Regions from separate parts of the Kitasatospora sp. NPDC058032 genome, predicted to be linked through region 1. Evidence: riboswitches for the same ligand, from Rfam matches in the RefSeq annotation. Region 1 holds a riboswitch; each other region holds the start of a gene.
What was found. Region 1 has a riboswitch for cyclic di-AMP ahead of ACFVUH_RS10180 (transglycosylase family protein). Riboswitches for the same ligand answer to the same signal wherever they lie in the genome.

Region 2: another riboswitch for cyclic di-AMP. It lies ahead of ACFVUH_RS36185 (peptidoglycan DD-metalloendopeptidase family protein); the one in region 1 lies ahead of ACFVUH_RS10180 (transglycosylase family protein).
Region 3: another riboswitch for cyclic di-AMP. It lies ahead of ACFVUH_RS00070 (transglycosylase family protein); the one in region 1 lies ahead of ACFVUH_RS10180 (transglycosylase family protein).
Region 4: another riboswitch for cyclic di-AMP. It lies ahead of ACFVUH_RS05010 (NlpC/P60 family protein); the one in region 1 lies ahead of ACFVUH_RS10180 (transglycosylase family protein).

The regions. Positions count from the first base shown of each region.
Region 1 covers NZ_JBHVRK010000005.1:31,318-34,482, reverse strand. Annotated here, with positions in the region: gene eno (phosphopyruvate hydratase) at 1-769, opposite strand, end outside; gene ACFVUH_RS10180 (transglycosylase family protein) at 1,015-1,944, opposite strand; cyclic di-AMP (ydaO/yuaA leader) riboswitch at 1,950-2,093, opposite strand; gene ACFVUH_RS10175 (cytochrome P450) at 2,330-3,165, opposite strand, start outside.
Region 2 covers NZ_JBHVRK010000045.1:24,109-27,273, reverse strand. Annotated here, with positions in the region: gene ACFVUH_RS36200 (TetR/AcrR family transcriptional regulator) at 1-142, opposite strand, end outside; gene ACFVUH_RS36195 (alpha/beta fold hydrolase) at 190-1,017, opposite strand; gene ACFVUH_RS36190 (YiaA/YiaB family inner membrane protein) at 1,139-1,429, opposite strand; cyclic di-AMP (ydaO/yuaA leader) riboswitch at 1,673-1,831, shown strand; gene ACFVUH_RS36185 (peptidoglycan DD-metalloendopeptidase family protein) at 1,844-2,713, shown strand; gene ACFVUH_RS36180 (hypothetical protein) at 2,784-3,165, opposite strand, start outside.
Region 3 covers NZ_JBHVRK010000001.1:13,460-16,624, forward strand. Annotated here, with positions in the region: gene ACFVUH_RS00065 (hypothetical protein) at 1-1,395, opposite strand, end outside; cyclic di-AMP (ydaO/yuaA leader) riboswitch at 1,701-1,827, shown strand; gene ACFVUH_RS00070 (transglycosylase family protein) at 1,814-3,019, shown strand.
Region 4 covers NZ_JBHVRK010000002.1:462,255-465,419, reverse strand. Annotated here, with positions in the region: gene ACFVUH_RS05020 (NYN domain-containing protein) at 1-141, shown strand, start outside; gene ACFVUH_RS05015 (NlpC/P60 family protein) at 352-1,395, shown strand; cyclic di-AMP (ydaO/yuaA leader) riboswitch at 1,741-1,897, shown strand; gene ACFVUH_RS05010 (NlpC/P60 family protein) at 1,908-3,128, shown strand.

The sequences.
Region 1 (3,165 bases):
CGAACTGGTAGGCGCCGTCCTCGTAGAACTCGGAGGAGGCGACGTCCAGGGCCAGCGCGACGTCCTTGCCCGGCACGTAGCCGGCCTTCTGGATGGCCTCGACGATGAGGTCCAGGGCCTCGCGGTTGGAGTCCAGGTTCGGGGCGAAGCCGCCCTCGTCGCCCAGGCCGGTCGACAGACCGCGCTCCTTCAGCACGCCCTTGAGGGTGTGGTAGACCTCGACGCCCCAGCGGACGGCCTCGGAGAAGGACTCCGCGCCGATCGGGGCGATCATGAACTCCTGGATGTCGACGTTGGAGTCCGCGTGCGAGCCGCCGTTGAGGATGTTCATCATCGGGACCGGCAGGACGTGCGCGTTGGGGCCGCCCAGGTAGCGGAACAGCGGCAGGTCGCTGGCCTCGGAGGCGGCGTGCGCGACGGCCAGCGAGACGCCCAGGATGGCGTTCGCGCCGAGCGAGGACTTGTCCGGGGTGGCGTCGAGGTCGAGCATGGCCTGGTCGATCAGGCGCTGCTCGGTGGCGTCGTAGCCGACCAGCTCGGGGCCGATCTGCTCGATGACGGCCAGGACGGCCTTCTCCACGCCCTTGCCGAAGTAGCGGTTCTTGTCACCGTCGCGGAGCTCCAGCGCCTCGAAGGCACCGGTGGAAGCACCCGACGGGACGGCGGCACGGCCGGTGCTGCCGTCGTCGAGGCCGACCTCGACCTCGACCGTGGGGTTGCCGCGCGAGTCGAGAATCTCACGAGCGACGACGACATCGATGGACGGCACGAGGCATCTCCTAGCGGAAGCAGGTTCGGCTGACGGTGGGGTGCAGTCGGCCGGACGATTGCGGAGTCGTTACGACCAGAGCCTAACCGCACGGGCTGTCCGGGCCACGTCGACCTCGGTTCCGTCTCAGCGTGTGGCCGTGCTACCCACCGGTAGTTCACCTGGTTGCCCGACCTGCGGGGTCCGGATGCGGACGAAGGGGACCGATCGGCCCCCTCCGTCCGTCCGCAGGATCGGACCGGCCGTCAGCCGAGGGTCAGGACCTGGCCCGGGACGATCAGGTTCGGGTCGCCGCCGACGGTGCCGCGGTTGCCGTCGTACAGCGCCTGCCAGCCGCCGGAGACGCCCTGGGTGGTGGCGATCCCGGCGAGCGTGTCGCCGGACCGGACGGTGTAGCCCTGGCCGGCCGACTGCTGCTGCGCGGCGGGGGCGCTCTGGACGGGCTGGGCGGCCGGCTGGCCGGCGTACTGCTGGTAGACGCTCTGGTGGCTGGTCCAGTACCAGGCGCCGTTGTTCTGGTACCAGTACACCTTGGCGTCGGCGTCCCAGCCGGCCTTGCCGGAGAAGGCCGGCGCCTGCGGGGCCTGCTGCTGGGTCTGCTGCGGGGCCTGCTGGGTCTGCTGGGCGCTCTGCGGCGCGTACTGGCGGGCCTGCGGCTTGGCGGCCTGCTGCTGCGGCTGGGCCTGCGGCGTGGCGGCCGGCTTCGGGGCGGCGAGCTTCGGGGTCTGCTGCTGGGCCTGCGGCTTCGGGGCGGCCGGCTTGGCGTCCGTCGAGGTGTCGACCGCCGCCGGGGCGCCACCCTTGGTCAGGCCCGCCTTCTGGGAGCAGACGGGCCAGGCGCCCGGGCCCTGCGAGGCGAGGACCTTCTCGGCGACCGAGATCTGCTGCCCCTTCGAGGCCTGGTTGGCCTGCGGCGCGTAGGCGGTGCCGCCGTACGCCTTCCAGGTGCTGGAGGTGAACTGGAGGCCGCCGTAGAAGCCATTGCCGGTGTTGATGCTCCAGTTGCCGCCGCTCTCGCACTGGGCAACCGCGTCCCAGGTGGAGGCCGGGGCGGCGGAGGCGCCGGTGGCGCTCAGGATGGGCATCGCCAGCCCGACGCCGGCGACACCGGCGACGGCGATGGCCTTCTCGGCCTGGGTACGGCGACGGTGACGACCGGTTCCAACGAACAGCATGAAGAGGTCCCTCTCCGCACGCCTGCGAGGTGAGCTGTCGGGTTCGGACCGGGAGGTGGCCCGGCCGCGCGGAGGCGGCTTCACCCCTAGCCGTGGGAGACGGCGCAAAACCTGGGTCCCCCGCCCCTGCCCAGGGTTCTGATCGGTTTCCCGTGGTGCGGCGGGCAGGACTCGGCGTTCCGCGCACGGGGCTCGCAGCTGCGAACTCCACGGAGAGTAGACAGATCTTCAGAGCAATCACAAGCTCATATCGCAGATATCACATCAACATCACGTCATGTGATTGATTGCCTACCAACCGAGGCGGTATGTCCGGATTGAGGATGGTTCAGACCCCCTGAAAGTGGGCAACGGAGAGTCCCCATCAGCCGGTTGTGCTGGTTCGTCAGCTCCCCGAACCGGCCTCCGGAACCGCTCCGAGCTGCGCTTTCTCCGGCGTGAATTCCACCGGAAGCTCACGGAGTCCACGCATGATCAGACCGCCGCGCCAGCGCAGGTCGTCGGGGTCGGCGGCCAGCCGCAGGTCCGGCAGCCGGGTCAGCAGGGTGGCCAGCGCGGCCCGCCCCTCCAGCCGCGCCAGCGGCGCGCCGATGCAGTAGTGGATGCCGTGCCCGAAACCCAGGTGCGGGTTGTCCGCGCGGGCCAGGTCCAGGGTGTTCTCGTGGGCGAACCGCGCCGGGTCCCGGTCCGCCGCCGCGAGCACCACCAGCACCGGGTCGCCGACCGGGATCGCCACCCCGCCGATGGTCAGCGGACTGGTCGCGAACCGCCAGGTGGCCAGCTCCACCGGCCCGTCGTACCGCAGGAGTTCCTCGATCCCGGTCTCCAGCAGCGCGCTCTCGCCGCGCCCGACGGACTCCTGGAGCAGGGCCCGCTGGCCCGGGTTGCGCAGCAGCGCGTACACGCCGTTGCCGATCAGGTTGACCGTCGTCTCGAAACCGGCGAACAGGAGGATGAAGGCCATCGCCGCCGCCTCGTTCTCGGTCAGGTGCTCACCGTGGTCGCTGGCCCGGATCAGCCCCGAGATCAGGTCGTCGCCGAGGTCGGCCCGCTTGCGGTGGATCAGCTCGGCCAGGTACGCCCGCATCCGCTTCACCGCGCGCCCCACCCCGCCGCGCCGGCCGCCACCGTGACGGATCATCATCCCGGCCCAGTCCCGGAAGTCGTCCTGGTCCTCGGCCGGCACCCCGAGCAGGTCGCAGATCGCGTAGATGGGGAGCG
Region 2 (3,165 bases), on a different contig from region 1:
TGACGTGCTTGTACAGCGAGGGGGTGGCGACCCCGGCGCGGGCGGCCACGGCGGCCAGGGTGAGGGCCTCGGGGCCCTGCTCGTCGATGAGGGCGAGGGCGTGGCCGACGACCTGCTCGGGGGTCAGTCCGACTCGGGGCACAGCGGTTCTCCTAGCGGGGGGGGGAGGGGCGGGACGGCCGGTGGTGCTCAGGCCAGGTCGGCGAGGAAGGGCAGCAGGGCGTCGGCGGTCGCCCGCGGGTGGTCGGCCATCGGGTAGTGGCCCGCGCCCTCGATCATCACCTTGCGCGCGTTCAGCGCGGCGGCCTGCCGGTCGGCGACCAGCTCCGGCTTCGAGAAGTCGGGGTCCTCGGCGCCCATCACCACCAGCGCCGGGCAGCGCACGGCGGCGGTCCAGCCGGTCGGCGCCGAGTCGCCGCGCACATAGCCGCGGGTGGCGGTCCGGCGGCCCGGGGTGCGCATCGCGGCGACCAGCCCGGCCACGTACTCCTCGTGGTCGGCCGGCTTGGGGCCCGGGTAGGCGGCCTTGCGGTGGTAGAGGCCCCAGAACGCGGGCGAGCGCACCAGCAGCGCGCCCATCGCGCCGACCACCAGACGCTGCAGCGCGCCCGGCGGCACGTTCTCGACGAAGGCGTCGATCAGGACGATGCCGGCGACCCGCTCGGGGGCGTCCCCGGCGGCCTTGACGACGCTGGCGCCGGTGTAGGAGTTGCCCGCCAGCACCGCCCGGTCGATGCCCAGGTGGTCCAGCAGGGCGAGGACGTCACCGGCGATCGCGGCGGGGGAGTAGTCGTCCCACAGGATCGAGGACTCGCCGAAGCCGCGCAGGTCCATGGTGATCACCCGGCGGCCGGCGGCGGCCAGCAGCGGGCGCAGGTGGCGGTAGGCGGCCCGGCTGTCGAGCATCCCGGGGAGCAGGACGACCGGAGCGCCCTCGCCGCGCTTGGTGTCGTCGAAGGCGATCCGGCCGCCGGGCAGGTCGAGGTGGCGGGTGACGGGGGCGAGGGTGCCGTTCATGGGGAGCCTCCTGGGGCGGGATCGTCGGCGACGTGCCGATAGCCATAAAGCTAAGGCTAATAGCCTTAGCCGTCAAGCTATCGACCGTTTTCCGTGCGACCGGTCCCGCCGGCGGGACCGGTCAGACGCCTTCCACCTTGAACGGGTCGTGCTCGGTCAGCAGCTTGTCCAGCCGCGCCTGGTCGACCCGGGTCACCAGCTCGGAGGTCTCCTGCCGGTCCCGGACCACCTTGGAGAGGGTGAACGTCGAGGTGATCGTGTAGAGCAGGCCGAGGGCGAGGAACGCCCGGGTCCACGGCTCCACCGGGAGGAAGGCGATCCCGACGCCGAGGGCGGTGCCGGAGAGGGTGAAGGACAGCACGGCCTGGATGTAGTACGCAGGCGTGGTGCGGGACTGCATCGGTGCGCTCATGGCGTCAGGATGGCCGCGCGGCGCCCGGCCGCACATGAGTAGGCGTACTCAAGTGAGGGGCCGTTCGTTGACGTCCTGACACGTTCGGTAGTGTCAGTTGTCATCAAACGTCCCAAATCGCCCACCGGACCGCGTGGTGTCCGGTCCGTATCGGTCGTCACCAACGGATGGCTTGGAATCGGGGGCCTCTCGGATTAACGTTTGATAACGCAGCGCGGTCGCAACGCCGTACCCAGACGGCACCGTGCGCCGTCGCCTAATCCCGCCGGCCGGCCTTCGGGCAGGCCAGGGAGCCGGGGAACCACGTTCCTTGGGGTGAATCGGCCAGGCTCAGGCCCGGCCGTAGGAGACCTTCCTGCTCCGAACCCGTCAGCTAACCCGGTAGGCGCGAAGGAAGGAAAGGAGCGCGCCTCCGTGGCGTCGACGCATACCCCGGCACACCCGTCCGGTTCCTCGGCCGGTACCCAGCTGCTCGACCACCCCGGCCCGTTCACCGGGCAGGGCCCGTTCGGCGGCCCCGCCGACGAGACCGCTCCGCCGGCCGCCGAGACCAGCCGGCACCGGATGCCCCGGCAGGGCCGCGGCACCGCTCCGCTGCTCGGCGTCACCGCCGTCGCCGCCACCCTGGGCGCCACCGGCTTCGCCTCCGCCACCCCGGCCGCCGCTCCCGCCGTCGAGACGCCCGACGAACTGCCGGTCGCGCTCTCCGCCGACCCCGGCCTCGCGCTCGCCGCCCGCATCCAGCAGCAGGCCGACAGCCAGCGCACCGCGGCCGAGGAGAACGCCCGCGTCCAGGCCGCCCAGGAGGCCGAGGCCAAGCGCGCCGCCCAGGTCGCCCAGCAGGAGGAGGCCAAGCGGGTCGCCGAGGAGGCCGAGAAGGCCAAGCTCGCCGCCATCAAGCTGCCGGTGCGGGACTACAACCTCTCCGCCCACTACGGCCAGAGCGCCCGCTACTGGGCCCACCTGCACACCGGCCTGGACTTCGCCGCCGGCACCGGCACCCCGGTCTACGCGGTCGGCCAGGGCACCATCACCTCGGCCGGCTGGGCCGGCGCCTACGGCTACCGGATCGTCGAGACCCTGCCCGACGGCACCGAGATCTGGTACTGCCACCTCTCCTCGATCATCAAGGGCTCGGGCAAGGTCGTCCCCGGCCAGCAGATCGGCAAGGTCGGCGCGACCGGCAACGTCACCGGCCCGCACCTGCACGTCGAGGTCCGCCCCGGCGGCGGCGCCCCCGTCGACCCGGAGAGCTGGTTCGAGCAGCGCGGCGTCACCCCCTGACGCTGCCCCGGACACCCTGAGCACCCCGCCCCGCCGGACGCGATCCGGCGGGGCGGGGTGCTGTCGGGGATCAGCAGGTGACGGGCGCGGTGACGGTCGCGGTCGTTCCGTAGCCCCAGGTGGTGGTCGTGAGGGTGGCCGTGACGGTGGAGCCGCACGGCGCGGTGGCCGCCAGGTAGCCGAAGCCGCGCCCGCCGGGCGGGAGGATGCCGCTCCCGGTGTCGGTGCCGAGCGAGGCACCGCCGACGACGCCGAGAGTCAGGGTGTACGAGGCGGACTGCGCGGTCCAGTCGGAACGGGTCGGCGAGGTGTAGCCGCCGGCCGTCACGCCGGTGCCGTCGATCGTGACGCAGACCTGGCTCCGGAGTACACCGACGGGGCCGTCGGCACAGGTGGTGGTCGAGGTGGTCGTGGTGCTCGCCGTCGTGCCGGTGGTCTGCGCGGTGGCCTGG
Region 3 (3,165 bases), on a different contig from region 1:
GATGTCGTCGGAGGGCTGCTGGGGGGTGCGGGTGTCCAGCGGCCCGTCCCACCAGTAGGCGTCCTCCCAGGTCTCGTGGCTGATGCAGCCGCGGAAGGTGATGCCGTGACTGGCGTGCGGGACGTACGCGTGGCTGCCGGCGTCGCGGACCACCACGCCCTCGACGACGGTGCCGCGGGCGGCGTCGCCGAGCCGGTGGAAGTGCAGGCCGTAGCGGCCGAGCACCGGCGCGGTGACCGGGGCGGAGCCGTCCGGGCCCTTCCAGGTCTCCTTGGTACCGGCGCGCGGGCCGACCCAGCGCAGCGCGGTGTGCCGGACGTCGGCGCGGCGGGAGCTGGTGAGGTGGACGTGGCTGCGGCCCTTCGCGGTGCCCTCGACCCGGACGCTGCGGGTCAGGTTGAGCACCTCGGCGCCGACGGTGACGCCCCCTCCGGCGGCGACCTTCGGGTGGGGGTGCTCGAGCGGGGTGTCCAGGGTGACGGTGGTTCCGCTGACGGACCGGATGGTGACGAGGTCGTAGCGGTCGGCGAAGCCCTCCTGGTCGGGCGGGCCGGTCGGGGTGACGGCGAGTTCGTCGCCGGGCAGCCAGCCGGCGGGCGGGGCGGCCAGGGCGAGGGCGGTGTCGCCGGCCCTGAGCTCGCCCTCGGCGCGGACCCAGGCGGTCTTGGCGGCGCCGTCCAGTCGCAGGTAGCCGGCGCCGGTGACCCAGAGGCCGACGTCGGTGTCGACCACCTTCATGCCGTCGCCCTGGAAGCGCTTCTCGTCGACGCCGGGGAAGCGCAGGGTGTGGACGTGGGCGCCGTCGGGGGCGAGGGCGAGGGCGCCGCGGACCTCGACGTTGCCGGTGGCGGCGAGGGTGAGGGTGCGGTCGGCGGCGAAGGTGAGCGCGCCGCCGGGCTCGACCAGCAGGGAGCCGACCTCGGCGTCGGTGTCGAGCAGCACCCGGTCGGTGATCCGTACGGCGCTGCGCGGGCCGGGCGGGTTGCCGCCCCAGCCGGCCCGGTCGGACCAGCGGCGTCCGCCCTGGTCCACGGTGGGCGCGGGGGCGGGCTGTTCGGGGGCTCCGCTGCCCGGCGGGCCGGTGCCGTCCGGCGGGGCGCCGCCGTGGCCGCCGTCGGGGCCCATCGGTCCGGCGGCCTCGGTCGGGGTCGTCCCGATGACGGCGGCCGGGGTGACGAGCCGGGTCTCGCCGGTCAGCGAGCGGCGCAGGACCTCCTCCCCGCTGATCGCCGCGAAGGCGGTGCCGACGGCGAGCCAGCGCAGTAACGCCCGGCGGGTCAGGTGAGTTCGGGATGGTTCGGGTGGGATGTCCGCTCTGCGGTGCTTTGCCCGGCGATGCGCTCCAGCCGGCCGAACGGCCGAACGGGAGGCGTCCGGCTCCTCGTCGATGCCCATCGGTGCGTAGCCCTCTCCCCGGACGGCTGCGGCGTGCCGGCGTGCCGCCGACGCTCTGAAGCATAGGCAGTTGCACGGGCCACGACCGGCGTTGCGGGAAATCGGTCATTTCTGATCATGAAGGACAGCCATTCGGCCGGGCCTTCGCAAACCGTGATGAGCGTCACACATGTTTGCGGTTTGAACGCGCCTCTGCTTAACGTGCTCCCCGTTCGTGGCCACACGGACCCAGTTCGTCCGCGACGCCGAGTCCTGCCGTCGGGCGCACTGGCAGCGCAATGCACCACGGCAGGAGCGGGGGAACCACAGGTAGTTCGCCCAGGACCGGTCCACGGACCGGCCCGGGGCTAGGGGTGAAGCCGCGTCCACAGCGCGGCCGGGCAACTCCAGCCCGAATCCGACAGCTCACCTCGCAGGCGTGGGAGAGGACCGCGTCTTCATGCTGCCCACCAACGGCACCCGACTGTCCGGCCGTACCCGTCGCGCGATCGCCACCCTCGGCGTCGCGGGCATCGGCCTCACCATCCCCTGCCTGACCGCCGGCACCGCCTCGGCCGCCTCCGTCGCCACCTGGGACAAGGTCGCCCAATGCGAGAGCGGCGGCAACTGGAGCATCAACACCGGCAACGGCTTCTACGGCGGCCTCCAGTTCACCAACTCCACCTGGGCCTCGTTCGGCGGCACCGGCTACGCCGCGCGCGCCGACCTGGCCACCAAGGACCAGCAGATCGCGATCGCCGAGAAGGTCCTGGCCGTGCAGGGCCCCGGCGCCTGGCCGGTCTGCTCGGTCCAGGCCGGTCTGACCAAGGGCGGCGCCCCGGCCGCGGTGGACACCTCCTCCGCCGCCGCCACCAAGCCGGCCGCCCAGACTCCGGCCCCGGCCGCCAAGCCGGCCGAGAAGCCCGCCGAGAAGCCCGCCACGGCCCCGCAGAACCGGCAGTGGCGTCAGCAGGCCGGTCAGCAGGCCGCCGAGGACTACACCGTGGTCGCCGGCGACTGGCTGTCCACCATCGCCGACCGGCACCAGGTCCAGGGCGGCTGGCAGCGGCTGTACGAGCTCAACCGCGCCACCCTGACCGACGGCCCGCACGCCATCTACCCGGGCCAGCACCTGACCCTCGGCGAGCGCGCCACCGGCCAGGGCTTCGACTGGTTCAACCGCGACCAGGGCGGCACCCAGGGCCAGGCCCGAACCCCGGCCACCCCGCCCGCGACCGAGCCCGCCGCGCAGGCCGGGACCCCGGCCCCCGCCCCGACCGCCACCGGCAGCATGGCCGCCGCCGTCGCCTTCGCCCAGTCGAAGGTCGGCCAGGCCTACGTCTACGGCGGCACCGGCAACGGCGGCTGGGACTGCTCCGGCCTCACCCAGGCCGCGCTGCGCGCCGCGGGCATCTCCGTCCCGCGCGTCGCCGCCGACCAGGCCGCCGCGTCCACCCACGTCTCGCTGGACGCCCTCAAGCCGGGCGACCTGCTGTTCTGGTCCAACAACGGCAAGGACTCCGGCGTCTACCACGTCGCGCTCTACATCGGCGACGGCAGGTACGTCGAGGCCGCCAACCCGAGCTCGGGCGTGCGCGTCCAGACCGTCGCCAACTGGGCCCCGGACTTCGCCGGCCGGGTCTGACCCCGCGACACCGTCACACCTGCCACACCTGCCGCACCGTCACACCGACGCCCCCGGGGAGAGTCCTGCCGCTCCTCCCCGGGGGCTTCGGCCTGTCCGGACGTGCTGCGGCGGGTCCGGGCGCCGCACGGCCGTGGCCGAACGGG
Region 4 (3,165 bases), on a different contig from region 1:
CGCCGACTGGTCCGGGCGGAGCCGCAGGGGCGCCCGGTGGTGGTGGTCTCCACCGACCGGGAGGTCGCGGAGGGCGTGCGGAAGGCCGGCGCGCGCCCCGTCGCATCGGTCCTGCTGCTGAACCGGCTGGCCCGGCCGTAACCGCCCCCGGGCGCGAGCAGGCCGGCATGACGGCTGGTCAGCGCCCTGATGGCAATGTTGTGCGAGTTCTGTGAAGTCAGATCGGCGGCGCGGGTTCACGCGATCGGGGGAGTGGCGCGAATCGTGGATCTTCACTAGGGTCTGGCGTCAAACCTATTTTCCGGATTCTCACCCGTTCGGGTGAGGCCATTGGAAGAAGGAGCCGGTCCCTTGGCCTCCCACCGCCGTCCCAAGCAGCCGAGCCGCGCGCGGGTCTCCGTGCTCACCGCTGCCGCTGCGACCGCGGTCGCTCTCTCCGCCCAGGTCGCCGCCCACGCCGCGCCCAGCCCGTCGCCCAAGAAGGACGACGTCAAGGCGCAGATCGACCAGCTGCAGGAGGAGGCCGAGCAGGCCACCGAGCGGTACAACGGCGCCAAGGAGCGCGCCGACCAGCTGCGCAAGCAGGCCGACCAGCTGCAGGACCAGGTGGCCCGCGGCCAGGAGCAGATGACCCAGCTTCAGGCCGGGCTGTCCGAGGTGGCGGGCGAGCAGTACCGCACCGGCGGCATCGACCCGTCCGTCCAGCTGATGCTCTCCTCGGACCCGTCCGGCTACCTGGACAAGGCCTCCAGCGTGCAGCAGGCCAGCTCCAGCCAGGCCGAGGCGCTCAAGGGCCTGCAGGACCAGCAGCGCCGGCTCGACCAGCAGAAGACCGAGGCGGCCGCCGTCCTGGCCTCGCTGGACACCACCACCAAGGACCTGAACCAGTCCAAGGCCGAGGTCAACAAGAAGCTCAAGGAAGCCCAGGACCTGCTGAACTCGCTGAGCGCCGCCGACCGCGCCGCGCTGAAGACGGCGCAGCAGCAGGCCGACCGCGCCTCGCGCGGCAACGAGCGCACCGACCTGGGCAGCCTGCCGCAGGCCAGCGGCATGGCCGGCGCCGCGGTCTCCAACGCGATGGGCAAGCAGGGCTCGCCGTACGTCTGGGGTGCCACCGGCCCGAGCAACTTCGACTGCTCCGGCCTGATGGTCTGGGCGTACGGGAAGGCCGGCGTCTCGCTGCCGCGCACCTCGCAGGCGCAGGGCAACTACGGCTCCCGGGTGCCGTCGCTGGCCGAGGCCCAGCCGGGCGACCTGATCATCTACCGCGACGACCGCAGCCACGTCGGCATGTACATCGGCAACGGCATGGTGGTGCACGCGCCGCACACCGGTGACGTGGTGAAGGTGATGAAGGCCGATGCCATGAAGATCAACACGATCCGCCGGGTCTGACGGACCGGCACGACACGCCCGGGGCGCCCGCCGAGGGCCCCTGTGATCAGCGCCACCTCCGCACGGGGGTGGCGTTGGCGTTTCGCCCACCCGTTCGGCCGTCTGACGGAAAATGATCAGCCGGACGTGGATGGTTGGTCACGGTCGGTCATATTCACAAAAGAACTTGGGCATTCTTCCGGCTTTTTTCTGACAAGGATTTGAACGGATCACGGATCTGTTACTAGGGTCGTGACTCGAACCACGCACAGTCGATCACCCAGCCTGGGTGGCGGCGGGGTTCGCCGCCGAGTTCGCGAAGCAGTGGGACGGGGCCTTCGGGTCGCCCGTTCGAGTGAGGACCCAGCAGTCGGGGGGCCCGCTGTGGAGCGGAGCCGGGGAACCACGTTCCTCCGGGGTGAATCGGCGCCAGGCCGGCCGCGCGAGCGGCGGGTGAGGCGTCGTAGGGCACGCTTCCGCCCGAACCCGTCAGCTCACCCGGTAGGCGGATGAGGAAGAAGGAGTCCGCCTTCGTGGCGTCCCATCGTCGTCCCAAGCCCGCCGGCCGCGCCCGTGTCTCGATCCTGACCGGGGTCGCCGCCGCTGCCGTCGCCCTCTCCGCGCAGTCCGGCGCCCACGCCGACCCGGCGCCGACCAAGGACCAGGTCAAGGAGCAGGTCGACCAGCTCAACGAGCAGGCCGAGGTCGCCACCGAGAAGTACAACGGCGCCCAGGCCAAGCAGCAGGAGCTGCAGAAGCAGGTCGCCGAGCTGCAGGACAAGGTGGCCCGTCAGCAGGCCTCGGTGATCGAGGCGCAGGGTGGTCTCTCCGAGATCGCCGGCGAGCAGTACCGCACGGGTGGCATCTCGCAGACCGTCCAGCTGATGCTCTCCGCCAGCCCGGACAACTTCCTCAGCCAGGCCGACGCCCTGAACCAGGCCGGCTCCACCCAGTCCGGCGCGCTGAAGGAGCTCCAGGAGCAGCAGCGCAGGCTCGACCAGGACCGCACCGAGACCCAGGCCAAGCTCGGCGAGCTGGAAGCCACCACCCAGCAGCTGAAGTCCTCCAAGGAGGAGGTCCAGGGCAAGCTGCAGAAGGCCCAGGACCTGCTCAACACGCTCACCGAGCAGGAGCGTCAGGCCATCCGCGCGGCCGAGGAGAAGGCCGCCGCCGAGGCGAAGGCGAAGGCGGACGCCGCCAAGGCCGAGGCCGCCAAGGCCGCCAAGGAGAAGGCCGACGCCGAGCGCGCCTCCCGGGACAACAACCGCAGCAACCTGAGCGCGCCGTCCTCGGGTTCGTCGAGCTCCTCGGGTTCGTCGAGCTCCTCCGGCTCGTCGAGCTCCTCGACCGCGTCGGCCCCGGCCGCCGAGGCCGCCAAGCCGGCCGCGCCCGCCGCCAACGGCTCGCGTGCCGCCGCCGCGATCGCCGCCGCCGAGAGCAAGCTCGGCTCGCCGTACGTCTACGGCGCCACCGGCCCCAACTCCTTCGACTGCTCGGGCCTCACCGGCTGGGCGTACGCCCAGGCGGGCGTGTCGCTGCCGCGCACCTCGCAGGCGCAGGCGACCGCCGGTACCCAGATCGGGTCGGACATCTCCAAGGCCCAGCCCGGAGACCTGGTGATCTTCTACGGCGACCGCCACCACGTGGGCATCTACGTGGGCGGCGGCCAGGTCATCCACGCCCCGAAGCCGGGCGCGTCGGTCCGCTACGAGTCGGCCTCCAACATGCCGGTCAACACCATCGTGCGCCTCTGACCCACGGTCGGCAGGCTCCTCGGGCCCGGTCCCCCGT